Regions from separate parts of the Stenotrophomonas sp. CS3K5 genome, predicted to be linked through region 2. Evidence: riboswitches for the same ligand, from Rfam matches in the RefSeq annotation. Region 2 holds a riboswitch; the other holds the start of a gene.
The links. A riboswitch is a leader RNA that binds a small molecule or an ion and turns the genes downstream of it on or off. The one in region 2 is predicted to bind glycine.
Positions count from the first base shown of each region.

Region 1: linked by a shared signal. The riboswitch ahead of gcvP (aminomethyl-transferring glycine dehydrogenase) and the one ahead of AC5YGJ_RS11325 (trimeric intracellular cation channel family protein) in region 2 are both predicted to bind glycine.

Region 1 covers NZ_JCAKRX010000013.1:133,972-139,551, forward strand. The annotation lists gene gcvP (aminomethyl-transferring glycine dehydrogenase) at 1-2,633, opposite strand, end outside; glycine riboswitch at 2,696-2,798, opposite strand; gene AC5YGJ_RS17585 (multidrug effflux MFS transporter) at 3,099-4,325, shown strand; gene AC5YGJ_RS17590 (siderophore-interacting protein) at 4,467-5,363, shown strand; gene AC5YGJ_RS17595 (hypothetical protein) at 5,433-5,580, shown strand, end outside.
Region 2 covers NZ_JCAKRX010000006.1:207,493-213,072, reverse strand. The annotation lists gene AC5YGJ_RS11330 (3-deoxy-7-phosphoheptulonate synthase) at 245-1,318, shown strand; gene AC5YGJ_RS11325 (trimeric intracellular cation channel family protein) at 1,530-2,147, opposite strand; glycine riboswitch at 2,230-2,335, opposite strand; glycine riboswitch at 2,349-2,438, opposite strand; gene AC5YGJ_RS11320 (GIY-YIG nuclease family protein) at 2,479-2,754, shown strand; gene AC5YGJ_RS11315 (nuclear transport factor 2 family protein) at 2,896-3,327, shown strand; gene AC5YGJ_RS11310 (hypothetical protein) at 3,331-3,765, shown strand; gene AC5YGJ_RS11305 (NAD(P)/FAD-dependent oxidoreductase) at 3,846-5,126, opposite strand; gene AC5YGJ_RS11300 (NYN domain-containing protein) at 5,250-5,580, shown strand, end outside.

The DNA.
Region 1 (5,580 bases), on a different contig from region 2:
CGGCCGTCTTCGATCGCGCTGATTTCCTCGCGGATCTGGATCATCGCGTCGATGAAGCGGTCCAGCTCGTGCAGCGATTCGCTCTCGGTCGGCTCGACCATCAGCGTGCCGGCCACCGGGAAGCTCAGGGTCGGGGCGTGGAAGCCGAAGTCGATCAGGCGCTTGGCCACGTCTTCGGCGCCGATGCCGCTGGTCTTCTCCAGCGGGCGCACGTCCAGGATGCACTCATGCGCGACCAGGCCGTTGCGGCCGGTGTACAGGGTCTTGAAGTGCGGGGCCAGGCGCTTGGCGATGTAGTTGGCATTGAGCTGCGCGACCTGGGTGGCCTTGCGCAGGCCTTCGCTGCCCATCATGGCGATGTACATCCAGCTGATCGGCAGGATCGAGGCGCTGCCGAAGCTGGCCGCACTGACCATGCCGACCGGGCCGTTGTCGCCCAGCTTGCCCGGCAGGAACGGTGCCAGGTGCTCCTTGACCGCGCACGGGCCCACGCCCGGACCGCCGCCGCCATGCGGAATGCAGAAAGTCTTGTGCAGGTTCAGGTGCGAAACGTCCGAACCCCACTTGCCCGGCTTGGCCACGCCGACCAGGGCGTTCATGTTGGCGCCGTCGGTGTACACCTGGCCGCCGTGCTGGTGGATGATCTCGCAGATCTCGACCACTTCTTCCTCGAACACGCCGTGCGTGGACGGGTAGGTGATCATGATCGCGGCCAGACGGTCGCTGTACTTCTCGGCGTTGACGCGGATGTCTTCGACATCGACGTTGCCGTTGGCATCGGTCTTGGTGACCACCACCTTCATGCCGCACATCTGCGCCGAGGCCGGGTTGGTACCGTGCGCCGAATCGGGAATCAGGCAGATGTCGCGGTGGCCTTCGCCGCGCGAGCGGTGGTAGGCGCGGATCGCCAGCAGGCCGGCGTACTCGCCCTGCGCGCCGGAGTTCGGCTGCAGGCTGACGGCATCGTAGCCGGTGCATTCGACCAGCATCGCTTCCAGCGTATCGATCAGTTCCTTGTAGCCCAGTGCCTGGTCGGCCGGCACCAGCGGATGGATCTGCGAGAACTCCGGCCAGGTCACCGGGATCATCTCGGCGGTGGCGTTGAGCTTCATGGTGCACGAACCCAGCGGGATCATCGTGCGGTCCATCGCCAGGTCCTTGTCGGCCAGCGAACGCAGGTAGCGCAGCAGTTCGTGCTCGCTGTGGTGGGTGTTGAACACCGGGTGGGTCAGGAACGCGGACTGGCGCAGCAGGCCGGCCGGCAGTGCATCGGCGGTGCTGGCATCGAGCGCGTCGACGTCGGCCTGGGCACCGAACACCGCAGCCAGCGCAACCACGTCGGCGCGGGTGGTGGTTTCGTCCAGGCTGATGCCCACCGAGTCGCTGTCGATCGCGCGCAGGTTGTAACCGGCGGCGCGCGCCTTGGCGTGGATCTCATCGGCATGCACGCCGGTGATGTGCAGGGTGTCGAAGAAGTCGCCACCGACCTGCACGCCGGCCGTGCGCAGCGCCGCGGCCAGGATCGAGGCCAGGCGGTGGGTGCGGCGGGCGATGCGGGTCAGGCCGTCCGGGCCGTGGTAGACGGCGTACATCGAGGCCATCACCGCCAGCAGCACCTGCGCGGTGCAGATGTTGGAGGTGGCCTTCTCGCGGCGGATGTGCTGCTCGCGGGTCTGCAGGGTCAGGCGGTAGGCCGGGTTGCCCTGCGCGTCGATCGAGACGCCGATCAGGCGGCCGGGCATCGAGCGCTTGTAGGCATCGCGGCAGGCCATGAAGGCCGCATGCGGGCCACCGAAGCCGAACGGCACACCGAAACGCTGGCTGTTGCCGACCACGATGTCCGCACCCCATTCGCCCGGGGCGGCCAGCAGGGTCAGGGCCAGCAGGTCGGTGGCCACGGCCACCAGGCCGCCGCGTGCGTGCACGGCATCCACCAGCGCCTTGTAGTCGCCGACCTGGCCGAAGGTATCCGGGTACTGCAGCAGCAGGCCGAACGCTTCGGCTTCCAGGGCCTCGGCCGGGGTGCCGACGCGCAGCACGATGCCCATCGGCTCGGCGCGTGTGCGCAGCAGTTCCAGGGTCTGCGGGTGCACAGCATCGTGCACGAAGAAGGTGTCCGACTTCGACTTGGCCGAACGCTTGGCCAGGGTCATCGCTTCGGCGGCGGCGGTGGCTTCGTCCAGCAGCGAGGCGTTGGCGATCTCCATGCCGGTCAGGTCGGCGCACAGGGTCTGGAAGTTGATCAGCGCTTCCATGCGGCCCTGCGAGATTTCCGCCTGGTACGGGGTGTAGGCGGTGTACCAGGCCGGGTTTTCCAGGATGTTGCGCAGGATCACGTTCGGCGTGTGGGTACCGTAGTAGCCCTGGCCGATGAAGCTGCGCAGCACGGTGTTCTTGTCGGCGATCGCACGGATCCTGGCCAGTGCCTGCACTTCGGTCATCGACTGCGGCAGCGCCAGCGGCGCCGGCGACTTGATCTTGGCCGGCACGATGGCATCGGTCATCGCATCCAGCGACGCGTGGCCGACGACGTCGAGCATCTGCGCGATCTCGGCATCGTTGGGGCCGATGTGACGCTCGACGAACGCAGAGTGGTGCTCAAGCTCACGCAGGGAAGGGGTGTTCTGGGACATGGCGAAGGATCCGTCAGGAAAGGGCACACGCACGGGCACAAGCCGCCGGTCGGCGGTCTGCGGGGCGCCCCTCTGTCCTTTTGCCTGAGAGTTTAAAAGCGCGGCCAACCGCAGCTTCGTGCCCCTTCGGCGCCGGATCGAACCGGTCTCTCCAGAGTTGTGTTACGGGTGGTATCGGGCCTGAGCGATTACGGGCGTTGCGCCTTCGGCAGCGGTGTTCCGCTTCTCCCACCGTGTTGCCCGGCGATTATAGCCCGTTGCGGGCCCGCCGGCGGCCGCCGGTCGGTGCCGCCGGGCCTGAATGGCCGATGGCCCGGTCGTGCGTTTTGTGCAGCGCTGCATGGCATCGCGTGCAATCCCCACCTATGATGGCCGGATTCTCGTATTCATCTGGCGCCGTCCCTGCCGCAAGGGGACCGGCGCCGGCCGTGCGTGCCGCGCATGGCCCTGCCGGACACCTTTTCCATGACCGCCGCTGTTGCTCCTTCCACCCGCCGCATGGCTCTGCTGCTCGCCGGCCTGGCCATGTTCGGTCCGTTCTCGATCGACACCATCTTCCCGGCCTTCCCGCAGCTGGCCCAGCGCTTGGCGGTGGACGAGGTGGCGGTGCAGCAGACCATCAGCGTGTACCTGTTGTTCTACGGCCTGATGAGCCTGGCGCACGGCCCGCTGTCCGACGCCTGGGGGCGCAAGCGGGTGATCCTCGGTGGCCTGGTGGTGTTTGTCGGCGCCTCGGTCGGTTGCGCGCTGTCCACCGACCTGAGCACGCTGCTGGCCTTCCGCGCGCTGCAGGGCCTGTCGGCGGGCGTGGGCATGATCGTCGGTCGCGCGGTGATCCGCGACCTGTACCACGGTCATGACGCACAGCGGCTGATGAGCCAGGTGTCGATGCTGTTCGGCATCGCGCCGGCGATCGCACCGATCATCGGTGGCTGGATCCTGCTCAGCGGTGCCGGCTGGCCGCTGATCTTCTGGTTCCTGGTGGTGTTCGGGTTGGTGCTGCTGGCGGCCACCGCGCGGTTCCTGCCGGAAACCCACCCGGTCGAGGCGCGGCTGCCGCTGTCGCCGCGCGTGCTGCTGCGCGATTACGTGCGCATCGGTTTCAACCCGCGCTTCCTGCGCCTGGCGCTGGCCGGCAGCATCGGCTTCGGCGGCATCTTCCTGTACATCTCCTCGGCGCCGGTGTTCGTGATGCAGCACCTGCATCTGGGCGAGGGCGGTTTCGCGTGGCTGTTCATTCCCACCATTGGTGGCATGACCACCGGCTCGTTCCTGTCCGGGCGCATGGCCGGCCACACCACGCCGACGCGCCAGATCGCCATCGGTTTCGGCCTGTGCGCGCTGTCGGTGCTGCTCAACGTCGGCTACGTGGCGCTGGCGCCGCAGTTCGTGCTGCCGTGGGCGGTGCTGCCGATCTTCCTGGGCGGCATGGGCATGGCGTTGATCTTCCCGATCCTGGCGCTGGCGGTGCTGGACATGTACCCGCACCAGCGTGGCCTGGCCTCGTCGCTGCAGGCCTTCGTGCAGCTGATGCTCAGCACCGTGGTGGCCGGCGTGGTGTCGCCGCTGCTCAGTGCCAGCCCGCTGCACCTGGCATTGGGCCAGGCCGCGTTCTTCGCCGCCGGCTTCGTGTTCTGGTTCTGGGAACACCAGCGCGAGCGCGCGGCACAGGCGGCCTGCACGGGCCATTGAGCAGCGCGCAGGGGTAGGGCAGGCCGCGCTGCCCAGATCCCTTGCGACGGGGAACGACCGGACTAGGCTGGAGACTCCAGCCAGCCAGTGCGTGGGTGCACGACCGCCAGCCGATCCGATGTCGTCGCATGAGGTTCCCCCATGGCTGCGCAGCAGACCTACCGCCTGTTCGAGGTGGCGCTGAAGGAGCGCCGCGTTCTTTCCCCTTCCCTGGACCGCATGGTGTTCACCGGTGCCGACGTGGCGCGGATGAAGACCGAAGGCCCGGACCAGCGCATCAAGGTGTTCTTCCCCTTGCCCGGCCAGCAGGTGCCGCAGGTGCCCAGCGGCGAAGACTGGTATCCGCGCTATCGGGCCCTGCCGGACGACCAGCGCCCGCCGATGCGCACCTACACCATCCGCCAGCTGCGCGCCGAGCAGGGCGAGGTCGACGTCGATTTCGTCATTCATGGCGAGACCGGGCCGGCCTCGCGCTGGGCCATTCATGCGCGGCCAGGCGACCGCGTGGTGCTGCTGGCGCCCGATGCCGATTGCGCCGACAGCAGCGAAGGCTGGGAATGGAAGCCGCCGGCCGGTGTCGGCCAAGTGCTGCTGGTGGCCGATGAAACCGCGCTGCCGGCAGTGGCCGGCATCCTCGAGGAACTGGCCGCGCTGGCCGATCCGCCGCGCACGCTGGCGCTGCTGGAGGTCGCCCAGGCCGGCGATGCGGTGCCGCTGAAGGCGCCGGCCACGGCCGAGCTGGTCTGGTTGCCGCGTGGTCAGGCGGCCCACGGTCAGCCGCTGTTGCAGGCGGTGCAGGCGCGGCTGGCGGCGGCCTCGGCGGTGTCCGCCGATGACCAACTGGAGGAGATCGATGTCGACGCGCAGATCCTGTGGGAGCAGGCTGATGCCAGCGTCGCCGGGCCGCTGTATGCCTGGGTGGCAGGCGAGGCCGGGGCGGTGATGGCGATCCGTCGCCATCTGGTCCGCGACTGCGGCCTGGACCGTCGTGCGATCACCTTCATGGGCTATTGGCGGCACGGCAAAGTGCTGGACTGAGGGGTGTGAAGCGGCGTGGCGGGCGGGGTGCGCTATCCTTGCGCCCCCCTTTCGCAGCGGTACCGCACCATGTCCACCAGCTCCAAGACCCGCCGCGACCAACGCCGTCGCCAGGAAAAGCAGGCCGCCAACAAGGCCGCTGCGCAGGCGTCGCCGGTTGAACCGCATGCCGAACTGCGCGACGCGCAGCGCACCCTGCTGGCCGGTGTCGTGCGCC
Region 2 (5,580 bases):
CCGCTTCCCCAGTTGCGGATGAAACATTTTGCACTGCGCAAAAGCTGTGCTATCAATACACCCCATGAACGCAGCCCGCGCCAGCTTTTACTTTTGGTATTACTTTCCGAAGCCTCTGGCGGAGGAAGGATTGCGCTCACCCTGAAGAAAGCTTCAGACGCATTCCCGAAAGCCGCCAGCGAACCTGGCGGCTTTTTTCATGCCGCCACGCTGGGGACCCCCAACGTTCCGGAGAACCCCCGCAATGCCCCCGCACACCGACGACCTGCGTATCCGCACCATCGAACCGCTGACACCGCCCGCCCAGCTGCTGGCGATGCTGCCGTGTGACGATGAAGCTTCCGACACTGTCAGCGCCTCGCGCGCGGCCCTGCACCAGATCCTGCAAGGCCGTGACGACCGCCTGGCCGTGGTGGTCGGCCCGTGCTCGATCCACGACCCGAGTGCCGCCATCGAGTACGCCCAGCGCCTGAAGCCATTGCGCGATGCGCTGGCCGGTGAACTGGAAATCATCATGCGCGTGTACTTCGAGAAGCCGCGCACCACGGTGGGCTGGAAGGGCCTGATCAACGATCCGGACCTGGATGGCAGCTTCAGGATCGACAAGGGCCTGCGCATCGCACGTGGCCTGCTGCGCGACATCAACAAGCTCGGCCTGCCGGCCGGTGTCGAATTCCTCGACGTGATCTCGCCGCAGTACATCGCCGATCTGGTGGCATGGGGCGCCATTGGTGCACGCACCACTGAAAGCCAGGTGCACCGCGAACTGGCGTCGGGGCTGTCGTGCCCGGTCGGTTTCAAGAATGGCACCGACGGCAACGTCAAGATCGCCGCCGATGCCGTGGGTGCTGCTTCGAATCCGCATCACTTCCTGTCGGTCACCAAGCAGGGCGGCACCGCCATCGTGTCAACCACCGGCAACCCGGATTGCCACGTGATCCTGCGCGGCGGCAAGCAGCCGAACTACGACGCAGCCAGTGTGGCTGATGCCTGCCAGGCGCTGGCCAAGGCCAAGCTGCCGACACGCCTGATGATCGACGCCAGCCATGCCAACAGCCTGAAGAACCCGGAGAACCAGCCGACGGTGATCGAGGACATCGCCGTTCAGTTGGAAGACGGTGAACAGCGCATCGTCGGTGTGATGATCGAGAGCCATCTGGTCGGTGGCCGCCAGGAACTGGTCGAAGGCCAGCCGCTGGTCTACGGCCAGAGCATCACCGATGGCTGCATCGACTGGGACACCACCGTGACGGTGCTGGAGCGACTGGCTGCGGCCGTGCGCGCCCGTCGCGGAGTGAAGGTGTACGAAGCCGCCTGATGGGAGCCGCCTGAGTGCGGCATGTGTGTGGATGGCGGCCAGCGCCTGCGGGGGTGCGGCCGCGATCAGGGCCGGTCGGAGTTGGAGACCGGCCCGTCCGCACCGGCGATGCGCCTGGCGCTGCGTATGTGCGACAGCGCCAGGTACATCGCCGGGGTGGTGCAGGGCTCGAAGGGTGGCGCCGGGCCATGCCCGGCGAACACGCCATCGTTCAATGCACTTCGTCGTGATACACGAACTTCGGCATTTCCCAGCGGTAGTGGATCGCCAGCAGGCGCATCGCGAAGCCGCCGCCCAGGCAGCACAGGATGGCAGTGGCGTCGGCTACGCCCCAGTGCAGTAGCAGGAGATACGCCGCGCCGGTCAGCAGCGCGATGATTGCGTACAGCTCCTTCTGGAAGATCAGCGGCACCTCGTTGCAGAGGATGTCGCGCAGCACGCCGCCGAACGCACCGGTCAGCATGCCGGCAATCAACACGATGGGCGTGGCATGGCCCGCCTCACGCGCGATCGAGCAGCCGATCAGGGTGAAGGCGATCAGACCCAGGCCATCGAGCACCAGGAAGGTGCGGCGGAAGTGGTGCATCCAGCGCGCCACCCAGGTGGCGATCAGCGCCGCGCACACGGTGAAGCCCAGGTACTCGGGATGCTTCACCCAGCCCAGCGGGTAGTGGCCGAGCAGGATGTCGCGCAGCGAACCGCCGCCGAGGGCGGTGACGCAGGCGATCATGACCACGCCGAAGAGGTCCATGCGGCGGCGGCCAGCGGACAGCGCGCCGGTCATGGCTTCGGCGGAAATGGCGATCAGGTAGATGATGGAAAGCAGCATGGGGCAGGCTCCGGGCGCGGTGGGGCCGGCCATGCGCGTATACCGCCACTGCCTGCGCAATGACGTGATGACGATGACCGGTGCCGCTCCCGCTGTCCTTTTGCCTGAGAGTTCAGCGGCGTAGGCCGCGTGCCCCTTCGGCGGATCGTCCCGGGCATGCCCGGTGACCTCTCTCCAGCTCGGCGAGTCGAATGCATGGTTGGTGGGATTCCAGCCCACCGGCCTGAGCGATCATGGGAGCCTGCGCCTTCGGCGGGCGCCAGCGCGGCGCCTCTCTCCTGCATTCGGGCGCCAGTATATCCGCTGCAGTGCAGCACGGCATAATCCGGCCATGGCCCCGTCCCTCCGCCCCTGGTTCCTGTACCTGCTCGAATGCCGCGATGGAAGCTTCTACGCCGGCATCAGCACTGACGTGGACGCGCGTTTCGCTGCCCACCAGGCCGGCAAGGGTGCCCGCTACACCCGCGCCAGGCCGCCGCTGCGCATCCTGGCCGTGCGCGAATACCCGGACCGCGCCGCCGCCTCGCGCGCCGAATGGCAGCTCAAGCAGCAGCCGCGCGAACGCAAGCTGGCCTGGCTGCAGGCGCCTGCCGAGGCTGTTCTGTAGAGCCGAGCCCATGCTCGGCTGCTGGAGTGGCGACGAGGATCAGCCGAGCATGGGCTCGGCTCTACAGTAGATCCACGCCATGCGTGGATGGGCGCGTGCGCCCATGCCATGATCGCCCAGCCCTCAGCGCTGGAGACCCGGATGTCCGCCGTTGCCCTGTTGTTCGCTCTCTCCGCATCAACCAGCCCCGCCGCCGACCCGGCCACCCTCGCGGCCATCGAAGCGACCTGCCACGACTACGTGGACGGCCAGCTGGAAGCCGACCCGCAGCGCGTCGCCCGTTCCCTGCACCCGGATCTGGCCAAGCGCGCGGTGCTCGGCGATACGCCGGACGAACGACTCGGCCTGCGCCGGATGTCGAAGGAGGAGCTGGTCGCGCTGACGAAGCAAGGCGCACTGATGACCCCGAAGAATCAGTGGGACCGTCGCTGCACGGTGCTGGATGTGACCGGCAACGCCGCCTCGGTGAGGCTGGAAACGCCGTGGTTCGTCGACTACTTCCACATGGGGCGTTTCGAGCAGCGCTGGGTCATCGTCAACGCGCTGTGGTACCCGAAGCCGAAGGCGGAATAACCCATGCGCACTGCTGGCCGCGCATGGCTCGGCATCGCCGTGCTGGTCGCCGGCATCGTGCTGCTGCCTGGCCTGTTGTACCTGCTCGGGATGGCACTGGTGGACGGTCGACCGAAGCCGGCGGGCCGCGCCGCCAGTAATGTGGCAGCGTGCGGCACTGAACCACGAGCGGAATACCAGCCGATGAACCCATGGCGATTCACTGCCCAGTTCTTCGACAAGGACGTGATGAAGAAGGCGCCCGAAGTGGAGCGGGAAGCCCTCTGGATTGCCCAAAGCCACCTGTCGCAGCAGCCTCATCGCGGCATGCTGCGCCGGCATCTGAGCAGCGCAGCACTGACGATCTGGATTACCCGGCACTGGGGTGCGGCGCAGATTGCCGACACGGCGAGGAAGCAAGGCTTCTGCCAGCAATTCTCGCGCCCGCTGATGAAGTAGTGCCACGTCCTGCGTGGATGGCGTCAACGGGGTCGGAGCCCTTTCCTGCGGAAAGGGATCCGACCCTGCGGCTGCCGGCTCTACCGCTTCGGCCGCCGGTCGTCCTGGTCATCACCGAAGATGATGCGCGCGCTGCGCTGGTAGCTCCAGTACGCCACCGCCCAGTTCAGCAGCACCACGAGGCGGTTGCGGAAGCCGATCAGGAAGAACACGTGCGCGGCCAGCCAGAACCACCAGGCCAGCACACCGGACAGCTGCAGTCGGCCCAGGTGCACGATGGCGGCCATGCGGCCGATGGTGGCCAGGTTGCCGTAGTCGGCATACGTGAACGGACCGGGTTCGGGCTTGCCGTGCAGGCGCGCGCCGATCACCTCGGCCACGTACTTGCCCATCTGCTTGGCGGCCGGTGCCACGCCGGGTACAGGCTTGCCGTCGGCCTGGCTCAGTGCGGCCAGGTCACCGGCCACGAACAGCTCCGGGTGACCGGGCAGGGTCAGGTCCGGCTGCACCTGCACGCGCCCGGCGCGGTCCAGCGGCACCTCCAGCGTGCGCGCCAGCGGTGAGGCGGCCACGCCGGCGGCCCACACCACGGTGCGTGCCGGCACGAACTGATCGCCCAGCTTGAAGCCCTGGCTGTCGATGTCGCTTACCGGGGTGCCGGTCAGCACTTCCACGCCCAGCTTTTCCAGCTGCCGGCGCGCCTTCAGCGAAAGCACTTCCGGGAAGGAGGACAGCACGCGTGGCCCGGCTTCGACCAACCGCACCTTGGCGCTGGCCGGGTCGATGTGGCGGAATTCGTTGCGCAGCGTGTGCCGTGCGATCTCGGCCAGGGTGCCGGCCAGTTCAACGCCGGTGGGGCCGCCGCCGACGATGGCGAAACTCAACCACGCCGCCTTCTTGGTCGGGTCCGGCTCGGCCTCGGCGCGTTCGAAGGCCAGCAGCAGCTTACGGCGCAGCGCGATGGCGTCGTCCAGGGTCTTCAGGCCGGGCGCATCATCGGCCCACTGATCGTTGCCGAAGTAAGCGTGGGTAGCACCGGTGGCCAGCAGCAGGCTGTCGTAGTCCAGCGTGCTGCCATCGGCCATGCGGATCTGCCGGGCCTGTTTGTCGATGGCCACCACTTCGCCCAGCCGGACTTCCACATTGCGCTGGTGGCCGAGGATGTGGCGCAGCGGTGCGGCGATATCCGGCGCGGACAGGCCGGCGGTGGCCACCTGGTACAGCAGCGGCTGGAACAGGTGATGGTTGCGGCGGTCGACCAGGGTGATGCGTATGCGCTCGCGGGCCAGGGCACGGGTGGCCCAGAGACCGGCAAAACCGCCGCCGACAACGACCAGGTGGGGAACGCGCTCACGACTCATCGACTCACTCCAGTGGGGGCATTGGGGGAAGCGCCTGGCATCTTCGCACGCCGGCCGCCTGTCACGTCAGCGCCTGCAAGGATCGGCGATACTCGGGTTCAGGCACATGCCCCTGAGGAGCCCATGAGCGAACCGGAAAAGCGCATCGCCCTGTTGATCGACGCCGACAATGCGCCGGCCTCGAAGATCGACGAAGTCCTGGCCGAAGTGGCGCGCTATGGCGTGGCCAACGTGCGTCGCGCCTATGGCAACTGGAAGAGCCCGCGATTGAAGGGCTGGGAAGCGGTGCTGCACGAGTATGCGATCCGCCCGATCCAGCAGTTCGCTTACAGCAAGGGCAAGAATGCCTCGGACATGGCGATGGTGATCGATGCCATGGACCTGCTGTACGCGCGCAACCTGGATGGATTTGCCATCGTTTCCAGCGATGCCGATTTCACTCCGATGGTGATGC